DNA from 2 places in the Bacillus sp. UNCCL81 genome. Region 1 is predicted to be linked to the other one. Evidence: a T-box and tRNA genes for the amino acid it is inferred to sense, from the RefSeq annotation. Region 1 holds a T-box; the other holds one or more tRNA genes.

Region 1 (9,024 bases):
GGTGGGTGCTTGAAAATAATCTATTAAAGGATCTTGATTCATCGATTTATTTTGCCATGGGTTATGGAGGTCAATTCATCATTATTTCACCAAAAAATCAATTCGTAGCTATTTTTACAAGTGCAAAATATATCAATACTTTTACCCCATTAAAAATCATTCAAAAATATTATCCTTTTATATTAACAAATGAATAGAGCCAAAAAAGAGAGGAAAGGTGGATACTTAGTCTAAGAATTCATTATCCAAAATGACGGCTACTTTTTCATTTAATCCTTTTAAAATACCCTTTAAACAGTAATTTCTATTTGCTTCTAAATTTTGTATGATTTTTTTATTTGAGAATAGGAATTTACTTGAAAAATGTCGAATTAAGTAATAAGTAAATATAAATAACAACTTGATAATAGCTCCAAGAAGGGATGAAGATTGATGTTTTTGGTGACAGAAGACTTCAAAACGTTTATTAGGAAATATCCAATCACAACAATTATGGTTGGTTTATGTACTATATTAGCGATCATTACGACATTTTTAGGTGGGTATACGATTGAAAATATCATCATTTTAGGTGGTTATGAGCACGAATTAGTAAAACAAGGTGAAATATGGAGACTTTTTACTTATGCATTTATGCATGGAAGCTACGCTCATTTTTTTATGAATATGACCTTTATGATTATTTTAGGTAGACCATTAGAAAGAGCATTAGGTTCAGTTAAATTTTTATTATTTTATTTAGTATCGGTTATCCTTACAGGACTTATTATTAATTTTAACTATACGCCTAATACAGTCGAGACAGGGGCATCCGGTGTAGGCTATGCTTTTTTAGGAATGTATTTATTTATTACCTTATTTAGAAAAAAGATGCTTTTTTCAGATGATCGGAAGTTTGTCATAACATTTTTAGGGATTGGTTTACTATCTTCATTAATTATCCCGTCGACAAGTTTAACTGGTCACTTGGCAGGTATGATTATTGGTTTTATAATCACTCCTTTATTATTAAAAAAAGGTGCAAGATTTCAAAACTCTGTTAATGTTTAAAATACATAGATGAAAAAACAATTATGTTTTTACTTTAAAAGAAACCTAGTTCGGAATGGACTAGGTTTCTTTTGTTGAGTTTTTATTTTGTTAGAGTGCTCATTCTTAATTTAAAAATCATATTGATCTATAATCCTGTCTGCAGTTTGACGGTTTCTACATAATTTGTAGAGATCATTAAAAAACCGTTCAACTTCATTAGGAGTACTCGGAATGGGTATTTCTACTTCAAGTGAACCAAATGCTTGTTTGAAATAAGCTTTTCGTTCAGCGTTTTTACCATCTCGTTTCAATGGATTATATTTCCAAATTAAAGAAAATTGTCCATCTTGCTCACGAATTTCTCTTATTTCTGCTGCAGTTGTAGATTTATTTTCAACATAGATGACTAAATAAAAATTTTCATTTCGATGCCAGTCGATTAAAAGTAAATAATAGCTTTCTTCTTCGACCTTTCTTAAATGAAAGGCTGAAACAATTGGTTTACCGTTTGTCCATTGTTGAAAATTTTGTAATGTATTGAAAGTTGTTGGTATTTCTTCAATATTAAATAAAGAATTATTCGAAACCATCCAATTTTTAATTTGATTTGAAATATTGATTGCAAATTCTTTTTTCATCTTCTACCTCAACTGTTAATTAAGTCCTTTTCATTATCATAACATCAAAATCAGCTTAATAAAATTCTTCTTGTAATAATCTACCATCTATAAGTTAAAGTCCAAATACTCATATTATTAATGATGATTTAACTAAGGAGGATTTTATAATGGCAAGAGGTAAAAGCTTTAATCATAAGAAAAAAGGTCATGAACCTACACATCCAAAAGGATCACTAGTTGCACCAGAAGACCGTAAACATGAAGATCGAGAAGAAGATTATATTGTGACAGAAGAAGCATTTAAAAATCGTATTCAATAAAAATTGATAAAGAAATGGGACTCGGATTTTATAAATCTGAGTCCATTTTTATTTTAATTACCTCATTTTAACTTTCGTTTAAGTTTAATAAATTGATTAGCTGATTTTTATTCACTACTTGAAACAACAATGGTATTGGTGGCCCACTTGTTCTATTTAAAACAAGCTGATAGATCATTTTGAAAAAAGTTTTTTGATTTGCTTTCATGATTTTTTTATCGTCATGATAACAAATCGAATATAATTCTTTCATTAATTCAGTTTGATCTTGGGGCTCGTTATTTAATAGATAGTCACATAAATTTTTTAACCAAAATTGCTGTTCTTCAGATAAAGAGTTATAAAATTCAATAGCTTGCTTTTCATTTATCATTATATTTTTATGTGGATTGTATTTTTTAATCCAATATTCAGCCTTATGACTAATTTTCTCTATTTCAATTGATGAGTAAGTTTCTTCATTATTAGCCATTATGTTTTTTAATAGATCTACATTGTAATTAACGAGAGGTAGGATACTAGCAATATGATTAAACTTTGGATATTTTTTATCAATTTTCCCGATATGTGCAAATTCGACCGATTGGCAAATATCTAAATCGTGTAAAGAGTGATCAATATAATTTGATTGATAGCGTTCAAATTCTGAATAATTTTTAATCACATCTTCATCTAGACCAATATTAAATGCTGCTATTGGTTTATATTTAGCAAACATAAAGAGAATCACTTCGGGTAAATAGACTTGCAATAACTCACCTGGAGTTATTAAATTACCAGAAGAGCTAGACATTTTTTGATTTTGTCCTTTTATTCCAATAAACTCATAAGGTGTATAATGAGGTGCATCATAGTCAAATATGGCTTTGGCAATTTCTTTTGAAACATTGTAACTACCGGTTTCAGATGAATGATCTCTTCCACCAGGTTCAAATACAACGTCTTCTTTCATCCACCTCATAGCCCAATCAATTTTCCAGTTTAATTTAATATTGTTTGCAACTTCTACAGATAATTGATTCGAAAATCCACAACGACATGTATACTCAAGAACTTTGCTCTCATCATTATATTTTGTAATTGAAGAATCATCTTTTTCGCAATTTTCACAGTACAGCGTAATTGGGTAAAAATTATTTCGTTCTTGTTCATTTGGTACACTTGTTTTGAACTTCATTAAAATATCATAAATTTCTTTTCTTTTTTCAATAGCATGTATAATGTCAACATTGTATCTACCGGATTTGTATTCTTTACTTTGATAGATAAACTCAACCTCAATTCCTAGTTCAGATAAGGAATTTTCAAATTCCTTTTCAAAGTGTTCAGCGAATGTTGAGTGAGAGCCAGATGGGTCAGGGATATTTGAATAAGCTTTCCCTATAAAATCATGATATGTTGGATCAAGATTATTAGGGACCTTCCTAAATCGATCAAAATCATCCCAAGAAAAGATAAATCTTGTTTTCTTACCTAAATTATTTAAAGCTTTCACAACAAAATAAGTTGTAATGATCTCACGAAAATTTCCGATATGAACCGACCCTGATGGGCTTATGCCAGATGCACAAACATAAGTTTCTTTATTTGGATATTTTTCTATTAATTCATTTGCGATTTTATATGCCCAATGCATGTTTTCACCTCAAAAATTATTTGTATTTAACCTTCTAATTGAAAATAAAAAAACTCCCACCCCCAAGATTTATCATCTTGAGGACGAGAGTTTGTTAACTTCGTGGTACCACCCCAGTTTATTGTTATGTTACCATACCAACCTTATTTAGGTACGGCACGAATGCTTATACCCTATCTCTATAACGGGAGAACCCGGCGTACCATCCCTAAAGTGAACTTTAGTTCCATACGAAGCTCCAAGTCTTTTTTCATAAAGTTTATTATTACTCCTTTTTCAGCAACCAGGAGCTCTCTGTAAATAATTTTATCTTTACTACTTTTCTCTTCATAGCTTTTAAATGTCGAAATATTAATTGTTATTATATTAATCAAAACAATATTAATTGTCAATTAAATTTAAAGTTGAATAAACTAATTTAATTACTGTTTGAATGGAGGTGCCAAATTGAGGGATTTAGTTGATGATTTACCTCTAATCGGTGCGTATTTTTTATTATTAGGTACATCAACGGCTGCTGTTGGTGTATCAAGTAAAAAAATCGTAAGTGAAAACTTTGGAAGAAGTTTATTCGCTAAAGGGAATGCAATTGAAGCATTTGGCAACTCCATACAAGCAATTGGAAGAGAAAAATTATATAAGAGAGTAAAAAATGAAAATGATAATGAAAAAGAAAAAGAATTTGAACTAACAATGATGATTGGTGCTTGGATTCAAGCAATCGGAAACGGTACAAATACATTTGCAACAAATTTAGAAATTGAAGGTTTGGAAAGGGAAGGTCACAAATTAAATGCACTTGGAAGCGTCATTCAATCAATAGGTGCTCAAATAGAAACAACTGGAGCACTGATCGAGGGGACGCAACTAGATAAAATTGAGGCTTATGGAAATCAATTAATCGGTTTAGGTGCTTTAATTGATGGTATTGGTAATGCTGCATTACTACGTGATAAAATTATTTTAGGAGATGATTTATTACTTGTCGGTAGTTGGGTTCAAGTGTTTGGAGCCATTTTAATAATTTATGCACTTCGCAATAAAAGAAGCGAATATGAAAAAGAACAGTTAGACTATCGATATGGTTATTATCCAAATAAACAGTTCGAATGGTAAAATAATAATTTTTTGTGAAGAATACGAAAAAAAGAAGGTATCTATTCGTTAATAGCAAATATTATTATTAAAATTATATTAAAACATTTTATTTTTCTGTAAAAGCATTTTGTGAGAAAATAGAATTTATCGGTTTAAATAGAATAAACCAATTTTTTGAAACAGAGGTATGATTAGATGAATTTAAAAATAATTACGGATAGTGCGGCTGATTTACCAAAGGAGATCATTGAACAATATAATATTGATGTCATTCCACTACGAGTTTATTCAGAAGATGAAAAAGAATATTTTGATGGTTTAACTTTGGATTCAAAGACTTTATTCAATGAAATGCGTAATGGAAAGGTATTTAAAACGTCTCTTCCGTCATATGAGTATATTTATAATACCTTCGCTAAATATGCAAAAGAAAATACACCATGTATTTATATTGCGTTTTCTTCTGAACTTTCAGGTACATATCAATCAGCAGTAATGGTAAAAAATGAGTTTGACGAGGAACTTCCTGATTTTAATTTAGAGATATTTGATACAAAAAGTGCATCAATCGGACAAGGGCTAATTGCTGTTAATGCTGCAAAGCTTGCAATGAACGGAGCTACAAAAGAAGAGGTTATTAATAATATAAAACATAGCATCGGTCATATTGAACATATCTTTACAGTTGATGACCTACAATATTTGGTACGTGGAGGTCGCTTAAGTAAAGTGGCTGGTTTTGTAGGTAATTTATTAAATATTAAACCGATCTTACATGTTGAAGATGGAAAGTTAATTCCACTTGAAAAAATTAGAGGTTCAAAAAAATTGATAAAAAGAATTCTCGAAATTATGGAATCCCGAGGGACAAATTTATCAACTCAATTAATTGGTATTTCTCACGGTGACGATTTAGACAAAGCAATTGAAATTAAAAATGCGATGGCAGAGACATTTGGATGTAAGGAGTTTGTCATTAATTCAATCGGTTCTGCTATAGGTGCTCATGCAGGACCTGGTACTTTAGCAATATTTTTTATGAACGAAAATAAAAAATAATATGATAAAAAGAGCTAATTATGCAAAATTAATTAGCTTTTTTATTTTAATTTTCTGATAATGTCACCTGGATATTAATTCATACATAATTTCTTCAAAAAAAGTAAATAGTATTTATGTAATCTTCAACTACTATTATTATGAGGTGAAAAACGATGTCAATTTTAGATAACTGGGATCAATGGAAAGATTTTTTAGGTGATCGATTAGAAGCAACAGGTGAAAAAGGTGTAGGTGAAGGTGCTATTAATGAAATGGCATATCGCTTAGGAAATTACTTAGCAAATGAAGTAGAACCAAAAAATGCAGAAGAACAAATTTTAAAAGACCTCTGGAATGTTGCAGATGAACAAGAGCAACATACAATTGCTGCTCTAATGATGAAGTATGTTAAAAATAAATAATTAAAATAATGTGATTAAAAAATAGCCCAGTGAATAGAATCATAAGGGCTATTTTTTATTTGTAAGCAACAATGTATGTTAACAAAGAATCAACAAAAATAATTAAAAATTAAACTTGAAATGGACATTTGATTAATTTATACTGTACTTATTGTGAGTACTGTTTTCGGATTAAGGACAATTACTATTTACATTTTAATTGTTTTTTTGTATGATAGACTTTCTGTTCAAATTTCGCTTTTATCATAAAATGTTTTTTTGCACTTATAAATAGAATAGAAAATTTGAACGAATTTCAATACAGCTTTACAAAAAAAGAGAAGAAATGGGGATAATATATGAATAATCAGCAAAACTCGGCTGACACGCCGTTTAGCGTAAAAACGATTATTGGTCCAATGATGGCTGTAATCGTAGGGATGATCATGGTTATTTTAGATAGTACGGTAGTAAATGTAGCATTACCTGGAATTACCGAATATTTTAAATCTGATTTAACAAAAATGCAGTGGACGATTACTGGATATACATTGGCATTATCAGCTGTTATACCACTTGCAGGCTGGATGTGTGATCGTTTTGGAGCTAAGAAAATTTTCTTATTTACGATTTTGTTTTTTACAATCGGTTCAGTTCTTTGTTCTGTAGCACAAACACCTGAACAGTTAATTTTATTTCGAGTAATACAAGGAATCGGTGGAGGAATGGTTGCTCCAATCGGTATGGCAATTATCTTTAGATTAGCTCCTCCAGAAAAGATCGGTTCAATTATGGGGATGCTTGGAATACCGATGTTACTTGCACCTGCTTTAGGTCCGGTTATCTCAGGATGGTTCGTAGAGTATTCTACTTGGCATTGGATTTTCCTAATTAATTTACCAATCGGTATTATCGCTTTAATAATTGGAGCTAAATTCTTACCTAATTTTGAATCTAAATCAGTACCTGCTTTAGACGGATTAGGAATCATCATTGCTCCAATCGCTTTTTCAATGTTAGCATACGGAGTTAGTCAAAGTTCAACAAGTTGGACATCAAAAGGAACATTAACAGGTTTAATTGTTGGTGGAGTTGCTTTATTACTATTTATCTTTGTTGAGCTTCGCCTAAAACAACCTTTACTTGAATTACGTGTATTTAAATCGTCTGATTTTGTTAGAAGTATTTTAATTACGTGGATTATGCAAATTGCTTTATTCGGTTCTTTCTTAATTGTTCCATTATTTTTACAAACAGTTAAACAATATGGGGCATTTGAAACGGGCTTAATTATGTTACCTCAAGCTTTAGCATCTGCTTTAATGATGCCAATTGGTGGTAAAATGTATGATAAAGTTGGTGCTAGACCGATGGCGTTAGTTGGTTTAACAATTATCACATCTGCACTATTCATTTTCTCTAAAATTTCAGTGGACTCATCAAATACATTTATTATGTTAACACTTGCTATGATGGGTGCTGGAATGGGATTATCAATGATGCCAATTAATACACACGTATTACAATCTGCACCAAGACATTTAGTAAGTCGTGTAACGCCTTTAACTGCAGCAGCTCAGCAAGTAATGGTATCATTTGCAGTAGCAGGTATGGCTGGATTTTTAACTTCTAGTACAAAGGATTATATGACAAAAACAACGAATCCACTAAATGCAATGATTTCAGCATTTGGTGATACATTCTTACTAGCAGCAGGTATCGCATTAGTAGGAGCGTTATTAGCAATTATTTTACGTAAACCAAAAGTGCAAGATACAGATGCGGCAAAAGCAGATCTTGACGAGTCAAAATCTTCAATGATGGTAGGACATTAATATATATAAAAGAAGCCAATATTAAAAAATTGGCTTCTTTTTTTGTCATTTTTGATTATAATTTAAATAGTATCGAAAGAATTTTTATAATTTCTACAATTTTAAGAGAACTGTTATAAAACTAATTGAATTGTAATAAAAATGTCCTTATTATGTAAGGTTAGTTATGTATAATTAAAGCTCGAATATCGATTTACTTTACAATGGAGCTGATTTAATGATTAAAAGTATTTGCAAAACAACTTTAGCACTATCAATTTTAACTGGAGGTTTATTCTATGGAAATAGTACTCCGAGTTCAATTAAGACCGTGGAAGCTGCTACGATAAGCGGTACAGTAACTGCATCAGTTTTAAATGTAAGAAGCGGTCCTAGTACTAGTTATAAAGTAATTAGCACACTTAAAAAGGGTGCGAAAGTTACGATAACAAGCACAAGTGGATCTTGGTATAAAATAACAAGTGGAACAAAAACTGGATGGGTTTCAAGTAAATATATTAAAAAAGCCCCAACGACAGTTTCTGCCACAACCGTAAATAAAATGAAAACTTTAGGTACTTCAAAGCAATTAATCATTGTGTCAGCTGCAAATGAAAGTACAAGAAATGCATTAATTGAAACATTTGAAAAAAGCGGTACTAGTTGGAAAAAATTACATACATATTCAGGTGTAATCGGGAAAAACGGCATGATTAGTAGTAAGCATGAGGGTGATTATGAAACACCTGAAGGGAAATATACAATTACAACAGCATTCGGTAGATATTCAAATCCAGGTACAAAAATGACATACCGTAAAATTACTTCAAATGATGTATATGTAGATGATTCAAATAGTAAATTATATAATACTTGGCAATTGGCATCAGAAAATAACGGTAGATGGAAAACGGCCGAAAAGATGAATATTTCTCAATATGATTATGGTTTTGTTATTAACTACAATACTGCGAGAACCCCAGGAAAAGGTAGTGCAATCTTTTTTCACGTAGCTGGTACTTCAGGGTATACGGCAGGCTGTACAGCTACATCTAAAACAAA
Region 2 (9,024 bases), on a different contig from region 1:
ACCAAAAGAAACAAAGAGTAGGTTTATCTATGCTACCAATTGAATCGAAAGAAATCGTCAAAGCTTAATTTTTTGATAATAAAACCAACATTGATTCAATAATTTAATTTGATAACGGTTTTTTTCATAAAATGCTTTTTGAATTTGAGTTTTAAGCCAACTAGGCATTACCATGATGAAAACCTCCAACTTAAAAATCTTCGCCCATCTTTTTTGAGGATGGGCGATGAAATAAATGAGTGAGGGGTAACCTTCCGATACATTGTATAAAAAGGATAACTGTATTGTTCATTTTGATAGTAAAAATTACGCCGTTGTAGAGAGATTTACTAAGAGCAGCCCATTTAGCATAAATCGTACTAATAAGATCTTTTGAAATTCTCATTTGTAAGTTTAATGTATGCGCATACCCAAGAATTTGTGAGTTGTTCAGTTAGAATAAAGAGAAAAAAAGGATGGAGATTCATAAATGGATAATGAGGAGATACAAAAACTGGTTGAAGAACTATCAATCACTTATTTCGATCGACCATTTCTCCACCAAGCTTCTTTTAATACTAGATTGAGGACAACTGGTGGTAGGTATTTATTAAAAACAAGCAATATCGAATTAAATAAGTTTTATTATGAAGAACACGGAATTGAAGAGTTAAAAGGGATCATATTACACGAGCTCTGTCATTATCATCTTCATATTATGAAGAAAGGCTATAAACACGAAGATAGAGATTTTAAAGAGCTATTAAAAAAGGTAGGTGCTCCTAGGTATTGCAAACCACTAAATTCAATAAAAAAAAGAACGCATTCATATAAGTATAAATATAGATGTTCAGGGTGTGGGCAAGCTTTCTTAAGAAAAAGAAAAGTGGACATAAACCGCTATGTATGTGGATTATGCAAAAGTCCATTAAAACTATATAAATAGTGTTGACATCTAATATGCATTTAGTTTATATTAATACTTGTCATCATGTTTCAGCACCTGATGAAAAGATTAGTATTTTTCCGCAGTAGCTCAGTGGTAGAGCACTCGGCTGTTAACCGAGTGGTCGTAGGTTCGAACCCTACCTGCGGAGCCATTATTATAGAGAAGTACCCAAGTGGCTCAAGGGGCGCCCCTGCTAAGGGTGTAGATCGTTTACGCGGTGCGAGGGTTCGAATCCCTTCTTCTCTGCCATATTTTTTTTTGGCCCGTTGGTCAAGCGGTTAAGACACCGCCCTTTCACGGCGGTAACACGGGTTCGAGTCCCGTACGGGTCACCATTTTATCCTGGAGGATTAGCTCAGCTGGGAGAGCACCTGCCTTACAAGCAGGGGGTCGGCGGTTCGAGCCCGTCATCCTCCACCATTAACTTCATATGGTCCCGTGGTGTAGCGGTTAACATGCCTGCCTGTCACGCAGGAGATCGCCGGTTCGATCCCGGTCGGGACCGCCACTAATTACTACAAATTGTAGTATTTTTTTCTTTATTTGGAGAAAATTAGTAAGAGTGGATGGTTGGAGTTGGATTGAATGTCGGATTGTTTTTTATCTTGAGGAGTAATTCGAGAGGTAGAAGCAATACAAATTCTACGGTGTGGGTTCATGTAGGATATTCGTATCTTTTATAAAGATGAGTGTCGAAATGTCGGATTGTTTTTATCTTGAGGAGATTATTCGAGAGGTAGAGGCATTACAACATAAAAAAAATCCTGCGGTGTGGGTTCATGTAGTTAATTCGAGGGAGTTAGTTCATGATGCTAAATCAATGGGCTATAGCCAAGCGGTAAGGCAACGGATTTTGATTCCGTCATGCCCTGGTTCGAATCCAGGTAGCCCAGCCATTTTGTTTTTTTGTAAGATAGAGTATATTTGTATTTTTTTAGGATGTCGGATTGTTTTTTATCTTGAGAGGTTGATTCAAGAGGTAAAAGCTCATGAAGATTACTCGTATTCTATAAAAAGATGTATACCGAAATGTCGGATTGTTTTTATCTTGAGGAGTAGATTCGAGGGGTTAAAACAATACAACATAAAAAAATCCTGCGGTGCAGGTTCATGTAGCATACTCGTGGAAGTAGAGCATGCAGTTAAATCAATGGGCTATAGCCAAGCGGTAAGGCAACGGATTTTGATTCCGTCATGCCCTGGTTCGAATCCAGGTAGCCCAGCCATTTTAGTTTTTTATAAATATGTTTAAGGTAAGGGGATTGGCTTTTATCTTAGACGCGATCGTGTAAACAGTAAGTTGGTTTAAAAATATATGGTTTTTAGTTATAATTGTAATATCTTATATTATGAAAGTGTAATTGCTCTCTGGGGCAAGAACGTCTTTTAGAAACAGGCTATATTTTATAAACTTTGTTATTACGAGCCATTAGCTCAGTAGGTAGAGCATCTGACTTTTAATCAGAGGGTCGAAGGTTCGAATCCTTCATGGCTCACTTTTGTTTATTCGCGGTCGTGGCGGAATGGCAGACGCGCTAGGTTGAGGGCCTAGTGGAGGTTTCTCCGTGGAGGTTCAAGTCCTCTCGGCCGCATCAAATTATATAATAAGTAATAAGGCTTCTACGTAATGTAGAGGCCTTTTTTGTGTTTAAAAATTGTTTGAATTTTATAGGTTAAGTTGAAGTAAGGTACTAAACTTTAGAAGTATTGGTAAACCGTTTCTTAAAATCATTGTTTGATTGGAATCTGGACTTTGTAGGTTTTAAAAATGAATATTAAAAATTTTTAAAATTTATTGTATTTTATGTTATTCTTGATTATAATACAAAGCATAACAAATAAAACAACTTTGAAAGAAAGGAGGTAATTAATGAAAGTAGCAGGGATGAATATTACATTCAAGCATTATCCTATCCAATATTTTTTTGATTGTATGGACCAATTAGGCATCAGTAGCATTGAATTATGGGCTGGTGAACCTCACCTCTATGTTTATAGAAACTTGCTTTGCAATTTGAGAGAGATAAAGAAAGAAATTAAGGCTAGAAGTATGGAAATAGTCTGCTATACTCCAGAACAATGCATTTATCCATACAACCTTGCTGCTTCAGATTCAAATTGGCGAAAAAAGAGTATTGATTATTTTATTGAAAATATTCACTCTGCGGTGGAGTTGGATACTGATAAGATGCTAATTACTTCAGGGATTGGCGATTTCTCCCTAACAAAAGAAGAATCATGGAAATATGTAAGTGAATCAATATATCAAATTACAAAGGTGGCAGAGCACGAGGGGATCACACTTGCACTAGAACCTTTAACAAGATTTGAATCTAATTTAATTATTAATACACAGGGATTAAAGAGAATGGTTGATGAAATAAAATTCCCTTCCTTAAAAGGGATGATTGATACCGTTGCTATGAACTTGGCGGGTGAAACACCAGATGATTTTTTCTTATTGCTTCCTGAGTTATGTCATTTCCATTTAATAGATGGTGATAGCAAGACAGATTCTCATCTTGCTTTAGATGATGGTAATTTACATTGGAGGGAATATGTGAAAAGCGTGCAAAAGCACCAATACGATGGGGCATTCACTCTTGAAATAATGGGGTCAACTTACTATCAAAATCCACTAGATGCTGTTAAAAAATCCTTAGTTAAACTAAATGAATTAGGAATTGTATAATCTAAAAATTTGGAGGAGCCTTTATGAGTAATACTACGCTTACAAGAAAGCTCGGATTTTGGTCGGCATTAGCAATTGCTGTTGGTACGACTGTAGGATCAGGTATCTTTGTCTCGTCTGGTGATGTAGCAAAAGCAGCGGGAACCCCTTCTATTTCTATTTTAGCTTGGATTATTGGTGGTATTATTGCTATTCCGCAAGTGATGGTTCTTGCTGAGTTGTCGACTGCTTATCCTGAAAATGGAAGCGGTTACGTCTATTTGAATAAAGCAGGCTGGAGACCTTTAGCCTTTTTATATGGATGGGCAACATTTTGGGCGCTTGATCCACCTTCAATTTCAATTATGGCTCTAGCAGTCGTTTCATACTTGGCAAGCTTTTTCCCGTTTTTCTCTGGAGTTGCTGGCAAGTTGTTAGGGGTTGCGATAATTTTAATAATTACTTCAATTCATTATCGAAGTGTAAAAGAGGGCGGGCTTTTTCAAGTAATTATTACCGCTGTGAAAATCATTCCGTTCATTATCGTTATTGTTCTAGGTTTAATGTATATGCACCCGGGGAACTTCTCCTATACGGCTCATGGAGAAGTGGTAAAAACAAGTCTAATCGGTGGTGTCTCTGCTACAACATGGGCTTATACCGGTATGGCCGCTATTTGTTTTATGGCAGGTGAATTTAAAAATCCCGGAAAAACGCTACCTCGTGCCTTGATTAGTTCTGTCTTTATTGTATTAATTTTGTATACTTTGCTTGCAGTCTGTGTAATTGGGTTAATGCCTTTTAGTAAATTGATGAGTTCTAGTGCAGCTGTTTCTGATGCGGTTAAGTATATACCAGGCCTATCTCATATTGCTTCTTCGTTTGTTGCGATTACTGCAATTATCGTTATTTTAGGCTCACTAAGTTCATGTATCATGTTTCAGCCTAGGTTAGAATACGCGATGGCGAAGGACGGGCTGTTTTTCCAGCGTTTTGGTCGTGTCCATCCAAAGTATGAAACTCCAAGTTTTTCAATTATTGTTCAAGTTACCTATGCATGTATTCTAGTTTTTGCAACTAATTTAACGACTTTACTAGGCTATTTTACATTAATTCAATTAGTGATTAATATTTTGGATTTTGTAGCAGTTTATAAATGCCGTAAGCGTGAGGACTATAACCCGATTTACAGGATGCCAATGTGGAGACTAACGACGATTTTAGCAATTCTTGGAGCTTCTTGGCTTGCTTGGGGTACGTTTACTTGGGCTCCATGGCAAGGGATGGTAGCAGCATTCATTGTCATCGCTACCGGACTACCTGTTTACTTTTACTGGGAAAAACGGTACGGTCCGAATAAGAAAAATGACGGTAATCTAGTAACAAAGAAGAATTCAATTATCTCAGGAAGCTAGTGAACTTTTGCTAGCTTCTTAATTTTTTGAAAAAGCAATTGCTTTATTTGTTATATTTAATTATAATACAAGGCATAACAAATATGTTTTAGGGGGATCTAACCATGTTAAAATTTGATGAAGCGTTATTTTTAAAACTTGTAGAAAAAGAAGGACTTGCATTTAGAAGTAAAATTGAGGATATCGTAGATTCAATCTGTCAAAAAGGTTACAGCAATCTTTTCCTGATTGGTGCTGGCGGAACGATTGCAATGATGTATCCTTATAAATATATTTTAGAATCAAACTCTACAATCAATGTACATGCCGAAATCGCAGCCGAGTTTATGGTCATGAACAATAAGCACTTTTCAAAGGATTCCGTATGTATTTTCACCTCAGTTTCAGGGACAACACAAGAAACTGTAGCGGCGGCAGAGTTTTGTAAAGAAAGAGGGGCTACTACAATTGCTTTAGTAGCGGAACCAAATACTCCATTAACGCAAGTAGTAGATTACTGTATTACAACCGGCTCGGAAAAACATTCGTTTGATACATTCTTTATGCTGTTGTACATCGTAGTATTTCGCTTCATGTATAATAACAATGAATTTCAGCAATATGAACAGTTCACAAAAGAAGTTTCCTTGTTGCCACAAGCTATTTTAGCTGCTGTAAAAGACTTTGATAATAAGGCTGAGGAATTTGCTATTAAACATAAGGATACAGATTATCATATGATGGTGGGTTCAGGTAACTTATGGGGTAACACTTATTCATATGCAATGTGCATTTTGGAGGAAATGCAATGGATTCACACAAAATCCATCCATGCAGCGGAGTTTTTCCATGGTACGCTTGAGCTAGTAGTTGAAGATACTAGTGTTATTTTACTGAAAGGTGAAGATGAAACAAGACCATTGATGGATCGAGTAGAAAGGTTTGCGGAAAAAATTACGAATCAATTAACTGTTATTGATACAAAGGACTTTGAATTGCTAGGTATTAGTGAGGAATTTAGAAAACACTTTTCTGTCAGTGTTAACTGGGCAGTTTTAAGTCGAATTAGTGTTTACCTTGAAAGGGAAAGAAATCACTCATTAGACCTAAGAAGATACTACCGTAAAGTAGAATATTAAAAAAATTAGTGGGCACTACATAGTAGTGCTCGTTTCTTAGATTAAAAAGAAGGTTGGGATTAGATGAGAATTGTTACAGTCGGCGATAACTGTATGGATGTCTATCTTGCAAACGAGAAAGTGTATCCTGGAGGAAATCCGGTAAATGTTGCTGTCTACTTAAAAGAGCTTGGGGCAGACTCTTCGTATATAGGTTGGGTTGGAAGTGATTCCTTTGGTGAACAAATGATTAAATCGATTCAAAGTAAGGGGGTCGATACATCATTTATTTCTAAAAAGATAGGAAAAACAGCAGTTACCCATGTAGAATTGGTTAATAATGACCGCCATTTTGGAGATTACGATGAAGGGGTAATGGCCCAGTTCACATTAACTGGTGAAGAACAGGAGTTTATTCAAACCCATCAACTTGTCCACGCTGGTATATGGGGACATGTTGAGGAGTATTATCCACTTTTTAAACAAAAAGGATTGCTTACTGCATTTGATTTTTCAGACCAGTTAGAGCACGATTTAGTAAAGACGCTACCTTGTTATGTGGACTATTCCTTTTTTTCTTATAAAAAGGATGATGAGTTTATCAGGGGATTTTTAAAGGATGTAAAAACACAAGGATCCAAGGTTGCCGTTGCCACGCTTGGAGAAAATGGATCTCTAGCTTTCGATGGGAAACATTTTTATCAATTTGGTGTATTGGAAGATAACGTTGTAGATACGATGGGAGCAGGAGATTCTTTCATAGCTGGATATATTTATGGTACTTTACAGGGCTTTTCGATCGAACAGTGTTTGGAATTGGGAACTAAAACGGCTGCAAAAACAATTGGCTATTTCGGTGCATGGTGACGATAACTAGTCGGCAGTGTATAATAATGTTGAAAAACATTGACGGATAGGATGAAAATTATGAACCTAAATTCTTCAACCCCACAACCTCTCTATATGCAGATTAGGCAAATGCTACAGAATGATATTCAACAAGGGAAATATAAACCAGATCAACAGATTCCCACAGAAGCTGAGCTTTGTGAAATGTATAATGTCAGTCGAATCACTATTCGAAAGGCCATTGAGGAATTAGTGAAGGATGGTACATTAACACGCATACCACGTAGGGGCACGTTTGTAGCTTCAAATAAGTTTAATAATGAACTGTTATCTGTAAGCGGATTCTCAGAGTTTAGTCACCAACTAGGAATGATTCCAAATTCCCGAATCCTTAGAAGTGAAGTCATCCCGGCATCAAAGGATGTTGCAGAACATCTTAAAGTTGAAGAGGGAAGTCGAGTACTTGAGCTTGAGCGACTTATGTATGTGAATGAACGTCCACTTTTTTATGATATTGCACATTATTCACTAACTCGTTTTCCTGATTTGGAAAAGAAAATTGCAACAGACGAATCTACATATAAAGTACTCTCAAAGGACTATAATACAGAAATCCTAAGCAACGATAAAATTATCGACGTAATAGGAGCGACAAAAGTATATGCCAATTACCTTGAATGCGATATAGGAGCCAATCTTTTTAAAATCCTAAAAATTGCCTACGATTCAAATGAGGAACCTGTCCACCTTTCAACGTTTATGTGTGAAACAAGTAAAGTAACCTTAACCGTTCATCGTACAAAATAGAGTTAACTCTATTTTATATGAATTACATATTTTAATAAAAAAACTCACTTTTGATTTTATTCAAAAGTGAGTTTTTTTATTAATAATTTGCAGGATTTACCTGGATAGCTTTAAAGTTTTGATTATTATCTGAGTAATGCCACCATTCTTTAGAATAGCCTACAAAACCTACTTGTCTCATTGCCTTATCCATAATATGATAACTCTTTTCCTGTACACTGCTTCGTTTATAGCTTCGAGATGCTCGTGAAGAAAAATCATCGAAATTAGATTGCATTTGTACTTCTTTTCCATCTAAAGTACATAGTGTTATATCCACCGTTGCACCAAGTTGGTGTCCACGGATATTTTTAGGATCAGGTTTAGCTACATAATCCGAATTAGGATATGCGTTCCAAAGTGTTTGTTGTGCAGATAAAGGTCGGTAAGCATCCCATACTTTAATTATATATCCTTGTTTTTTAAGTATTGCGTTTGCTTTTGCTAATTTTTTTGCTGTACTTGTCCTAAGTATTGCTTGACTAAAATTATAAATACGTTTGCCAGTGAAGTTATTAGTTGTGTTATATTTCAAATCAACAATAATACTTTTATCTAATGATTTAACGTTATTGAACTCCGCTATCACATATTTTCCATTTATAAATCCTATTGTCTTTTTAAACTTAATTTTATACCATCCATTGGAGTGTTTATTAATAACCGTTAAAAGTTGGCCTTTTTTAACTGAACCGATCAACTTATATGATGTACTAGGCCCACCACGGACATTCAATTTATTTGCAGTTACAGTATAAACTTTATTTGCTGCATAGGTAGATGTTGGATTTGTAAAGAAACTTATCGATAGAAATGAAAGAGTGGAAAAAAATACAAATATCTTCTTAATAATTCTCATATTTCACCTTCTTTGATTTTTTAATAATCTGTTAACTATAACCATTATTCTACAGAATGGCTCACATCACCTTTCATTTTGAAACTATAAAGATAAAATAAAAAACATTACTATTAAGTAATGTTTTTTATTTACAATATAGGAGATAAGAGGCGTGAGATTGCTTCTTTTAACCTGATTAAGACTGATCGCTCTTGATATTTTTCAATTGTAAGCTCACTACTATGATGACTATCAAGTAAAAAAAAGTTTTGTAGTTCAGAAGCTTTTTCTTCTGAATAGGTAATCGCATTAATTTCAAAATTTAACTTAAAACTACGTGTATCAATATTCGTAGTTCCTACTGAAGCTATTTCGTG

What was found. A T-box is a leader RNA that pairs with one kind of tRNA and senses whether it is charged. The one in region 1 lies ahead of lysS (lysine--tRNA ligase), so its partner is inferred to be a tRNA-Lys.
Region 2: it has a tRNA-Lys gene. The T-box ahead of lysS (lysine--tRNA ligase) is inferred to sense a tRNA for this amino acid. The anticodon was not compared.

Annotation. Positions count from the first base shown of each region.
Region 1 is NZ_FOMF01000002.1:358,154-367,177, forward strand. Features, by position in the region: gene BM319_RS01900 (serine hydrolase domain-containing protein) at 1-197, shown strand, start outside; gene BM319_RS01905 (rhomboid family intramembrane serine protease) at 433-1,050, shown strand; gene BM319_RS01910 (hypothetical protein) at 1,161-1,670, opposite strand; gene BM319_RS24500 (hypothetical protein) at 1,820-1,972, shown strand; gene lysS (lysine--tRNA ligase) at 2,040-3,608, opposite strand; T-box leader at 3,685-3,948, opposite strand; gene BM319_RS01920 (DUF6944 family repetitive protein) at 4,056-4,724, shown strand; gene BM319_RS01925 (DegV family protein) at 4,902-5,765, shown strand; gene BM319_RS01930 (DUF3243 domain-containing protein) at 5,921-6,169, shown strand; gene BM319_RS01935 (MDR family MFS transporter) at 6,508-7,983, shown strand; gene BM319_RS01940 (SH3 domain-containing protein) at 8,201-9,024, shown strand, end outside.
Region 2 is NZ_FOMF01000016.1:49,346-58,369, forward strand. Features, by position in the region: gene BM319_RS22450 (Tex family protein) at 1-68, shown strand, start outside; gene cmpA (cortex morphogenetic protein CmpA) at 58-168, opposite strand; gene BM319_RS22460 (SprT family protein) at 470-925, shown strand; tRNA gene BM319_RS22465 (tRNA-Asn) at 1,005-1,079, shown strand; tRNA gene BM319_RS22470 (tRNA-Ser) at 1,087-1,177, shown strand; tRNA gene BM319_RS22475 (tRNA-Glu) at 1,189-1,263, shown strand; tRNA gene BM319_RS22480 (tRNA-Val) at 1,273-1,348, shown strand; tRNA gene BM319_RS22485 (tRNA-Asp) at 1,361-1,436, shown strand; tRNA gene BM319_RS22490 (tRNA-Gln) at 1,750-1,824, shown strand; tRNA gene BM319_RS22495 (tRNA-Gln) at 2,080-2,154, shown strand; tRNA gene BM319_RS22500 (tRNA-Lys) at 2,352-2,424, shown strand; tRNA gene BM319_RS22505 (tRNA-Leu) at 2,438-2,520, shown strand; gene BM319_RS22510 (TIM barrel protein) at 2,799-3,620, shown strand; gene BM319_RS22515 (amino acid permease) at 3,644-5,014, shown strand; gene BM319_RS22520 (SIS domain-containing protein) at 5,119-6,132, shown strand; gene frlD (fructoselysine 6-kinase) at 6,196-6,978, shown strand; gene BM319_RS22530 (GntR family transcriptional regulator) at 7,039-7,767, shown strand; gene BM319_RS22535 (M15 family metallopeptidase) at 7,847-8,665, opposite strand; gene cls (cardiolipin synthase) at 8,797-9,024, opposite strand, start outside.